One region of the Novosphingobium sp. FG90 genome, then DNA from elsewhere that is predicted to be linked to it. Evidence: predicted binding sites of a transcription regulator. Region 1 holds the regulator's gene; each other region holds the start of a gene.

What was found. The regulator LexA, encoded in region 1, represses DNA repair genes until DNA is damaged. The targets are predictions, from matches to a motif close to GTTCCNCNCTTGTTCT.
Region 2: a site for LexA is predicted at 1,506-1,521, ahead of ACODRZ_RS25545 (ImuA family protein). Genes of this name have one in related genera too.
Region 3: a site for LexA is predicted at 1,885-1,900, ahead of ACODRZ_RS06030 (PA0069 family radical SAM protein). Genes of this name have one in related genera too.

What each region holds. Positions count from the first base shown of each region.
Region 1 is NZ_JBMDIO010000009.1:132,304-135,577, reverse strand. It holds gene ACODRZ_RS10920 (molybdopterin molybdotransferase MoeA) at 1-905, shown strand, start outside; gene lexA (transcriptional repressor LexA) at 1,007-1,699, shown strand; gene ACODRZ_RS10910 (ComEC/Rec2 family competence protein) at 1,862-3,274, opposite strand, start outside.
Region 2 is NZ_JBMDIO010000058.1:7,294-10,567, forward strand. It holds gene ACODRZ_RS25540 (DUF6504 family protein) at 1-791, opposite strand, end outside; gene ACODRZ_RS25545 (ImuA family protein) at 709-1,485, opposite strand; gene ACODRZ_RS25550 (hypothetical protein) at 1,882-2,133, opposite strand; gene ACODRZ_RS25555 (HU family DNA-binding protein) at 2,383-2,658, shown strand; gene aac(6') (aminoglycoside 6'-N-acetyltransferase) at 2,742-3,212, shown strand.
Region 3 is NZ_JBMDIO010000004.1:271,601-274,874, forward strand. It holds gene ACODRZ_RS06025 (enoyl-CoA hydratase/isomerase family protein) at 1-744, opposite strand, end outside; gene ACODRZ_RS06030 (PA0069 family radical SAM protein) at 804-1,874, opposite strand; gene ACODRZ_RS06035 (TetR/AcrR family transcriptional regulator) at 1,984-2,565, shown strand; gene ACODRZ_RS06040 (TauD/TfdA dioxygenase family protein) at 2,708-3,274, shown strand, end outside.

The DNA.
Region 1 (3,274 bases):
CGGTAATCCTGCAGGAAGATCTCGTGCGCGACGGTCAGTCCCTGACACTGTCCGGTGACCTGCCCGAGCCCCCGCATAAGCATATCCGGCATTGCGGTATGGACTTCGCCGAGGGTGCGCAAGTCATCTCCTCCGGCATGTGCATCACACCGGCGCAGATGGCATTGGCGATCGCCGCTGGCCATACGCATCTGCCCGTACATCGGACACCGCGCCTCACCGTGATCGACAGTGGTGATGAACTCGTGGCCGATCCAGAACTCTGCGCACCGCATCAAATCCCCGCGAGCAATGGCACCATGCTGGTCGCAATGGCGGGGGCGCTTGGCATCAACGCCCGCCGGATCGGACCGGTGGCGGACGATATCGATGCCATAACATCCGCTTTCGAAGCTTCGGGCGACGTCGATCTCATCGTAACGAGCGGCGGAGCCTCAGTCGGGGATCACGACCTCATTCGCCCGGCACTCGAGCGCTGGGGCGCCTGCATCGATTTCTGGCGCGTTGCGATCAAGCCGGGCAAGCCCATCCTCGTCGCCACGCGCGAATTGCCGGGACGGCGGCAGATCGTGCTCGGCCTCCCCGGCAACCCGGTGTCCAGCTACGTCACCGCCTATCATTTCCTCCTCCCTCTTCTGCGCGCAATGCAAGGCGCTGCGCGTCCATTGCCCATGCGCCTAACCACCCGACTGGGCATGCCGCTGCGCGCGAGCGGTCGCCGCAGGGAATTCTTGCGGGGCTGGTGGAACGGGCAAAGCGTGATGGTGCACGAACTGCAGGACAGTGGCGCCCTGTCGTCACTGGCGGCGAGCAATGTCCTTGTCGATCGCCCGGCGATGGCTGGACCCGCCGTAACGGGCGATGAAGTCCAGATCTTCCTACTCCATAATGGCGGTATTGCCTGAAGCATTGTTATTTGGTTGCTTGATTGTTCTCTCAATGTTCACTACCAGAACAAACGGGATCAGGGTTCGCCTGGTTCGGAGGTCACGAAAAGGCAGCGACAATGTTGACGCGCAAGCAGCACGAATTGCTCCGGTTCATCCAGACCCGGCTTGAGGAGAGCGGCATCTCCCCCAGTTTTGAGGAGATGAAGGAAGCGCTCGACCTCAAGTCCAAGTCCGGTGTGCACCGCCTGATTTCGGCATTGGAAGAGCGAGGCTTCATCCGCCGCCTCCCCAATCGCGCGCGCGCCCTGGAGGTCCTGCGCCAACCCGACGATACGGGCAGCAAGGCGCCTCGTCCCTCCGCTGCCAATAGCAATGACGGGATCGCACCTGTGCAGACGCCGCGCCGTGCGGTTGAACCGGCCAATGACGTGATCGAAATTCCGCTGCACGGTCGCATCGCCGCAGGCGTTCCCATCGAGGCTCTTGAAGGGCAATCGACCCTGCCTGTCCCAGCTGCTCTGCTCGGTTCGGGTGAACATTATGCGCTGGAGGTATCTGGCGATTCGATGATCGAGGCAGGTATTCTCGACGGCGATTTCGCCCTCGTTAAGCGCACCAATGCCGCGCGGGACGGTGAAATCGTGGTGGCCCTCATCCGTGGAGAGGAGGCCACCCTCAAGTACCTGCGGCGTGAAGCTGGAATGGTCCGTCTAGATCCCGCGAACGCCGCTTACGAGCCGCAAATTTATGGGCCGGATGAAGTGGAAGTTCAGGGCAAGCTCGCCGGCCTGCTCCGTCGATACAACTAAGTTCTAAGCTTACACACCGTCACCATCACGAGCGGGCAGAGCTTTTCGGAGCAGCATTAAGCTGAGCCGGATTACTTGGCCCCACTTGTGGTGGCGATTTCTGTTGAATCGACTGCAAGCAATAATTCTTTCGAGGAACTTCACTTCCCCGCGAGTGAAGCATTATTTTGCTGCCAGTGATCCATTGAGACGGCTCTGGGGTGGCGAGGCACGCCACCAGCCATGTTCGCCTTGGGCCTGCGCCACGGTATCGATCCGAGCCTGGTCCAGATATATGGCCAGTCCTCCGGTACGCTCAAGAGAACCACGATCAGCCTTGAACCAGCGTGGCCGACAACTGCGTGGTAACCACCGATCCGAAATAACGATATCGCTACGCTCACATGCAGCCGCAAGCGAACGTTCTGCCACGGAATCGCGCCCTCGCGAAATCAGCAGGTGCCAGGTCTTTCCCGATCTCCGGACGGGAACAGTGCAGAAATCCGGATTGCACAGAGCGCCCGGCAGCTTGTCGAAAGTAGCAGGCAGAGTTTCTATCCCCGCGAATTCCATAAGATTGTCCCGAGCGTAGCCGCTTCGGCTGTTCCTGAGCAAAAACAGCCGGTTTCCATCGTCTTCCACAAGGCCCACGTGACGCCCGTCGCCCGACACCAGTACGTCCGCAGGCGGCGCCATCGCCAGAAACAGCACCCCGATGGCAGCAACCGGAAGCCCTGCCCAGCGGATGCGACCGCTCCACAAGCCAAGCCAAAGCCCTCCTGCGACAAAAAGCAGGAACGCCCATGCATTCGTGCCCGGCAACAGGTTGACCGCGCCCGGCCTGGAGGCAAACCAGTGGGCCAATCCAACCAGCATATCCACCGAGATCCCGGCGAGCCACCAGAATGGCCCTCCCATCCCCACGATGTCGAGCATGAGCGCGCAAGCCAGCAACGGCATCACGATAAACGTCGACCACGGGATCGCGACCACGTTGGCAAGGGCTCCATACACACCCGCGCGGTGAAAATGGAACAGGCCGATCGGCATGAGTGCCAGGTCGATGACCGCGCCGGTCAGCAGGAGGAGGAGAAGATGCCGGACGCCTTGCGCTGCCACCCCTTCGTCGCGCGGCCCGAGGAAATGGCGCACCGGTTCGGAGGTACTGACCGCGATCAGCGCCAGAACCGCGCCGAAGCTCATCTGGAAGCTCGGCCCCATTACCGCCTCAGGCCAAAGCAGCAGGACGCTGAACGCCGCAACAGCCAGCATGCGCAAGGACAGGGGTTCACGCCCGAGGGCCAGCGCCGCCAGAACCAGCAACGCCCCTATGCATGACCGAACGGTAGGGACTTCGGCGCCGGACAGCAGCGTATAAGCCAAACCTGCGAGCGCCCCTACCCCGGCCGCGACTACCGGTAGCCTGACCCTCAATGCAATCCATGGGAAAAATGCCAGCAACCGAATTACCAGGAGATATACGGCGCCCACCATGGCGCTGACATGCAGGCCACTGATCGACAACAGGTGCGCCAGCCCCGAATCGCGCATGGCCTGGTCATCGGCCTCAGAGATTCCGCCCCGATCGCCAGTGAC
Region 2 (3,274 bases), on a different contig from region 1:
ATAATCACGGTGTGGGCTCCGAAACGAGCAAGCGCATGCGCGGCGCCCGGCGTTGCGGCGATGGCGATGCGCGCGGTAAAGCCCAGGCGATCCAAAAAACGCAGAACCCCGCGGCAGAAGCGATCCTCGCCGCCGAACAGATGCGTGGTCCCGGTGAGATCGAGCCAGAGGCCATCGGCATCGCAGGCACTTGCGGTCGGTGTCCAGTGCCGGACGGCGTGAAGCGCCAGCCGGTTGAGCCAGGCCGCGTCTGCAGTTCGGTCCGCGCCGCGCACGTCGAGGTCGCTTATGAGTGCGCGTGCGTGGGCGGCGGCCATGCCGGGACGCAATCCAAGGTCGAGCGCGACCGGGCAGGCGGCGGTCACGATGTCGCGTTGCCCGCTGCGCGTGATGAGGACCAGGGGCCTGGTCCGGAGATCTGACTCGCAATGCGCCGCGTGCACCGGCCACGGCCTGCCGGCCGGTCCACCGTCGTCACAAGCCATGCCCCTGAAGGGATGATCGGTGGTTTCGCTGCGCCGCCCCATCTCGCGCATCGTCGGTCGCTGATGAGCCGGCAGTGCGTCGATATCGGCCTGCGCCGGGGCGGGGCCAAGCGGACCTTGCGCCCAGCGGGCGCCGGGTCGCCATCCGCCGCCGCGCGGCACCGAGCAGGCACCGGGGTCGTCGTCGATGGCTTGCAAAAAGCGCGGGACCAGCGCGGCCGCGTCACGCGGCGCGGATGGACGCTCCAACCGGCGCAGTCGCTCGATCGGCAACTGCGGCAGGTAGAGCGAGGCAACCCTGGTCATCGCAGGCCTCGACAAGAAGGGAAAAGGGATTGCCGCCGCGCTGGCGGACAAGTTCGATCGTCCATTGCCCCCGGCCGATGCCCGCATGGGGTAGCGTGGTGGAAGGCGCCGCTGCGATGCTCCAGCGCGTCATTGCAGAGGAGGGCTGAGCCAGCGGGCTGCGCTCGCGCGAACGATGCCGCCGGTAGAGAAGCATCGGGGTTTGCCCGTCGGATGCAGCCAGCTGCAGGCGCCGGGTAGCGGTCTGGTCGGCGGCTTTGACCTCGGCGATGACGCAGGCCAGCGATCCGTCGCGCAAAGCATCTTCGGCCAGTGCAAGGACTTCGGAGTCCTTCCTGCCCTGGGCATAGAGCACCTTGCCGGGGCCGAGCCCGACCTGTTCGAGGCCCGGAGCATACAGGTCGAAGCGGCTAAGCGCCCACAGCACGGTCATGCCCTGGACGGCAGCAAAGCGCGCGGCGAGCCCTGCGGCAAACAAGGTGGCGGCAGCATCGTCGCTCCAGCTGGCGCTGGCGCCGGCGATCTCGTGAAGCGCAGCGCCATCGAGGCCGCCGCTGGCGAGGCGCGTGTCGATTTGCAGCAGGCCGAACGGCAGCACCGGCCCGCGCGCTGCCTGCACCTGCGCGATCTGGGCGCGTAGTGCGGCAAGGTGCTCGGCAGGCAGCCGGGAGGGAAGGGCGGTTTGCAGGATCATTGGTCAACAGCGACTCATGTGTTCGCTATATGTTCCATTCCGACCGCCACTGCGTCAAGGTGTCGGGCCATGCAAACGAGGGAGAAGGCCGCTAAGCAACGGGTTGATAAAGAGAAAGAAATTTCAGGTAAACCGTTGTGCTCAGTAGTGTCCTCAAGGAAGGGAACGCGCTCGGGGGCTGTTGATGGGCAGTTTCCTCGCGGTTCGCGCGCAGTTGTGTGACGCGGCATTGTTCGGCGAGAGCGTGCTCACTGGCTGAGCGCCGGGCCCCGTGCCCGTCACTCACAAGCTGCTCAGCCACAACCACGTGGATCAGAGCACGGTCGATCCTAACGTCCCGCGCCTTAGCCTGCCCCAACACGCTAGCAGGGGACGGATTGCAGCTGCAGGATAGGATCAAGCCTGTGTCCGCGTGGGCTCTGCAAATCCGCTGGGCCGCGCGACTTTCTGCTGTTCAGCTGCCCGCCGGTCGGTGTAGCGCTTGTAAGCGTACCCGCTTGCGACTGCGGTGATGAGGCCAAGGGTGCCGAGGCGGCGTATCACCATCGGCGCTGCAAAGCCGAGCAAAGTTCCTCCAGTGCCGCTCACCCCCTGGACGTGCTTTGCGGCCTTGTTTCCTGCGATTGCGCCGATGACCTTGCCAAACATGGGAATCCTCCTTGTGTGCGTTATGCAAGAGACCGGGCCGAGAATGGTTCCGCGCGCGATGTTATCCGGGTAATTCGGGCACCGGATGCGTTTCACATATCCACAGGCTGTGGACAAAGCGGCCTCAAGGCGCGTTCAGCGTGAGTATGCGACTTTGAACGCGGTTTCGGCTGTTCCATGGTGGAAGGCCGCGAAGCTCGAAAGCAACGTAGGTTTGCGAACCATAGACATCGACAGGACGAACTTCTCATGAACAACAGCGATCTCGCCGACGCCATCGCCAACGATCACGGCATTACCAAAATCGACGCCCGCAAGATTGTCGACGCCGTCTTCGAGGCCATCGGCAGCGCGGCAGCCAAGGGTGAGGAAGTCTCGCTCAACGGCTTTGGCAAGTTCAAGGTGAAGGACAGCCCCGAACGTGAAGGCCGCAACCCCGCTACCGGCGAGGCAATGACCATCAAGGCTTCGAAGAAGCTGACCTTCACGGTCGCCAAGGCGGTCAAGGACAAGCTCAACGGCTGATGCAATACGGCGGCGGCGGCGCGCCTATTGCCGGCGTCGCCACCATGCATAATTTCCCTGACCAGTTCCCGAGGCCGAGCGGCATGATCGTACGGATAACAGTGGGCAGCAACGCTGACCTTCTTGAATGGTCGGCTCTGCGCACGTCGCTCTGGCCAGATGGCTCGGAAGCAGAGCACCAGGAAGACGTGGTTCAACTGATGGCGGAGCCACAGCCTTTCATTGGCTTTCTGGCGCGCGATCAGCGCGGCGCGCTTGTCGGATTTGCGGAAGCCGCGCTGCGCGTCGATTACGTCAACGGCTGCGAAACTTCACCGGTCGCGTTCCTTGAGGGGCTGTATGTCGTGGAAGAATGCCGGCGGCAAGGCATTGGTCGCGGCTTGGTGGACGCCGTGGAAGCTTGGGCTCGCAGCATGGGCTGCGCTGAACTCGCCTCGGATGCCATGTTGGACAACACCGTGTCGCATGCGATGCACGCAGCGCTGAAATTCGAGGAAACCGAGCGAGTGGTGTATTTTCGCAAGGTCCTGACGCCGATGCCGCTGTTAAGCTGAACTGCTCCAGATGAAGCTTCGGATGTCGATTGACACCTTTTTCCGCAGCTTGTTCACCGTGT
Region 3 (3,274 bases), on a different contig from region 1:
CTCGGAAAAATCCTCGGACATGAGCATCATGACCTGCTGCCTATCCTCCACCGCCATCGCATCCGACAGTGAGCGGGCATCCAGGTTGCGGTTCAGCGCTTCCTTGGTGAGCCTGAGGCCCATCGGTGCATTGGCGACCATTTCTGCCGCGAGGGCGAGGCCGGTGTCCAGCAGGTCTTCCGGGGGCACTATCCGGCTGAGCAGGCCACAGGACAGCGCGGTTTCGGCCGTCATGAAACGGCCGGTCAGGATATACTCCGAAGCGATCGAAGCACCGACGAGGCGCGGCAGGAAATAGCTGCATCCCAGGTCGCATCCGCCCAGCCCAACCTTGATATAGGCGGCGTTCATACGAAGATCCTGCGTACCGAACCGCACGTCGCTCGCCAGCAGGAGGGAGAAACCCGCGCCGCATGCCGCGCCATGGCCGAGGGTGACGATCGGCTGCGGGCAGGCACGCATCAGTTCGAGCAGTCCGCCGAGAGCCCGTTGCAGGCGCCAGTAGTGCTGCAACTGGCCGCGCGAACCGTCGTCCTCCCACCCGGCAAGGTCAAGTCCGGCGCAGAAGGCGCGACCCTCGGCACGGAGGATCACGACTCGCACGTCGAGCCGTTCGGGCAGGGTGGCGAAATAATCGCGCAGGGCGAACGTCATCTCCTCGTCGAAGGCATTGAGCGCCTGCGGGCGATTGAGAGAGACGATCTCCACCGCATCGCGGCGCTCGACAAGGATCGGATGGGCCATGGCGCAGGATAGGCCGCGCCGGAGCGAATGCGCAATCACCAGAGCGCAAACGTGCTTGCTCACAAAAGCGAGAGTTGCCCATCCATAGAGGGGCGGCGGAACAGCGTGCAGTCCAGTGCGACATGGGGTCCGGTCATGCCCAGTCGCGTGGCGGCGACGCGGAATCGGCGACGGAACAGGTCGGCCCAGACGCCTTCGGGCCTCATGCGGGTGCCGAAGTTCGGATCGTTGTCCCGCCCGCCACGGATCGAGCGGATCGTTGCCATTACCTTGCCCGCGCGCTGCGGAAAATGCGCGTCGAGCCATTCGCGGAACAGGGGAGCCACTTCGTGCGGCAGGCGGATCACGATCCATGAGGCCGACCGGATGCCGCGCGCGGCGGCGTCCTCCAGTATCGCTTCCATGAAACTGTCGGTGATCGAGGGGATGACAGGGGCGATCGAGACATGCGCCGGCACGCCAGCTGCTACCAGTCGGCCGAGCGCAGCCATGCGTTTTGCGGGGGAGGCCGCGCGCGGCTCGAGCTTCTGCGACAGCACCGGGTCGAGACTGGTCACCGAAATGCCGACATGCACGAGACCGTGGGTCGCCAGTTGTTCCAGCAGATCGAGGTCGCGCAGCACGCGGTCTGACTTGGTAGTGATCGTCACTGGATGGCGCACATCGAGGCACAGTTCCAGCACCTCGCGCGTAATGCGGTAGCGGGCCTCGATCGGCTGGTAGGGGTCAGTATTGGTGCCCATCGCGATCGGCGCGGGCTTGTAGCCGGGCTTTGCCAGTGTTTCTCGCAGCAGCTTCGCGGCGGTCGGCTTGGCGAACAGCTTCGTTTCGAAATCGAGGCCGGGCGAAAGATCGTGATAGGCATGCGTGGGGCGGGCGAAGCAGTAGATGCAGCCATGCTCGCACCCCCTGTAAGCGTTGACCGAACGATCGAACGGCACATCGGGCGACTTGTTGAACGAGAGGATCGAGCGCGGGTGCTCCTCCGTAACTGTCGTCGCCGGGTGGCGGGCAGGGCCGTCTATCGTTTCCGCCGCGTCGAGCCAGTCGCCGTCGGCTTCGCGTGCAGGCAGGTTGAAGCGCGTGCTTATCGCACCACTTACCGCTCCTCTGCCCTTGATTGGTTCCATGACATCCGTTTGAACAAAACAGGAACATATGTCAATCTGCCTTTACGTATCCCCGCGCAGGTTGATCTTGCTGCGCTGCACCCTTAGGCGGGCGTGAAAGGGGAATTTCATGGCAGGCGCAGCGCGCAGGGTCGGAGCCGAGACGTCCGCGACACGGGCGGTCATCGTCGAGGCTACCAACCAGTTGATCCGGGACGAAGGCTATGCCGCCGTCAGCACGCGGCGCGTGGCGGGCCGGGCAGGGCTCAAACCCTCACTGGTGCACTACTATTTCCCCACCACCGACGACCTGCTGGTGGAGGTTTCGCGGCAGGGGGCGGCGCAAAGTGATCGCATGATCGAGGAGGCGCTGGCCTCCGACGACCCGCTGCGCGCGCTATGGAGCTTCTTCATCGACACCAGCCGGGTGGCGATGGCGCTGGAATTCATGGCGCTTGCCAACCATCGTCCTGCGGTGCGCGACTACATGGCGCAGCACAGCGAGGAAATGCGTGCGCGGCAGGTCACGATCCTGCAGCACCTGCTCGGCGACCGGCTGGACCGGCTCGATGGCTTCGACGCGGCGGGGCTCAGCGTCGTTCTTGCCGGAATCGGCCGCGCGGTGGTGATGGAACAGGGGCTGGGCGTAAAGACCGGTCATGCCGAGGCGATCCGTATCGTCGAGGGCTGGCTGGACAAGCTGGCTGCCTGAGACACTATGGCGACACATACCGTGCGGGCGCTGATTAGGGCGTCGCGCGGGGTGGCAGGTGCAACTCGGCTTGATTCTCCCTGAAGCCGGGCGAAGAACGTGATAACAGCGTTCTCATACGGCATTCCTGGGAGACAAGGCCATGACGGTCACCACCACAGCTCAGCTGAAGGCTGAGCACATCAAGCCGAAGATCGGCAGCCGCATTCTCAATTCGAAGGAAGAACTGCTTTCCGGCGAACTCGCCGCGCAGCTGCGCGAGGAGCTTGAAGCACGTGGCATCCTGGTTTTCCCGAAGATCGGTTTCGATGACGCGGAACAGATCGCCTTCACCAAGACGCTTGGCGAGTACGCACCCGAAGGGCCGGACGGCGAGCCGAGCAAGATCACGCTCGACGTGAAGGAAAACCCGGCCAGCGCGGAATACCTCAAGGGTTCGCTCTACTGGCACATCGACGGGACCCGCAACGAAGTGCCGATCCTGGCCTCGCTGCTTTCATGCAAGGTGCCGAGCCCGAAGGGAACCGGCAACACCGGTTTCTCGAACACCTATGCCGCCTATGATGCGCTGTCCGACGAGGACAAGGCGTACTATGACGACTTGCGCGTGCTGCATGGACCCTGGGCTTCGCTGTTCTATTACGAGCCTGAGCCGAGCCTCGCCAAGCTCAAGATCATGCAGGGGATCGGTGAGAAGGTATTGCCGCTG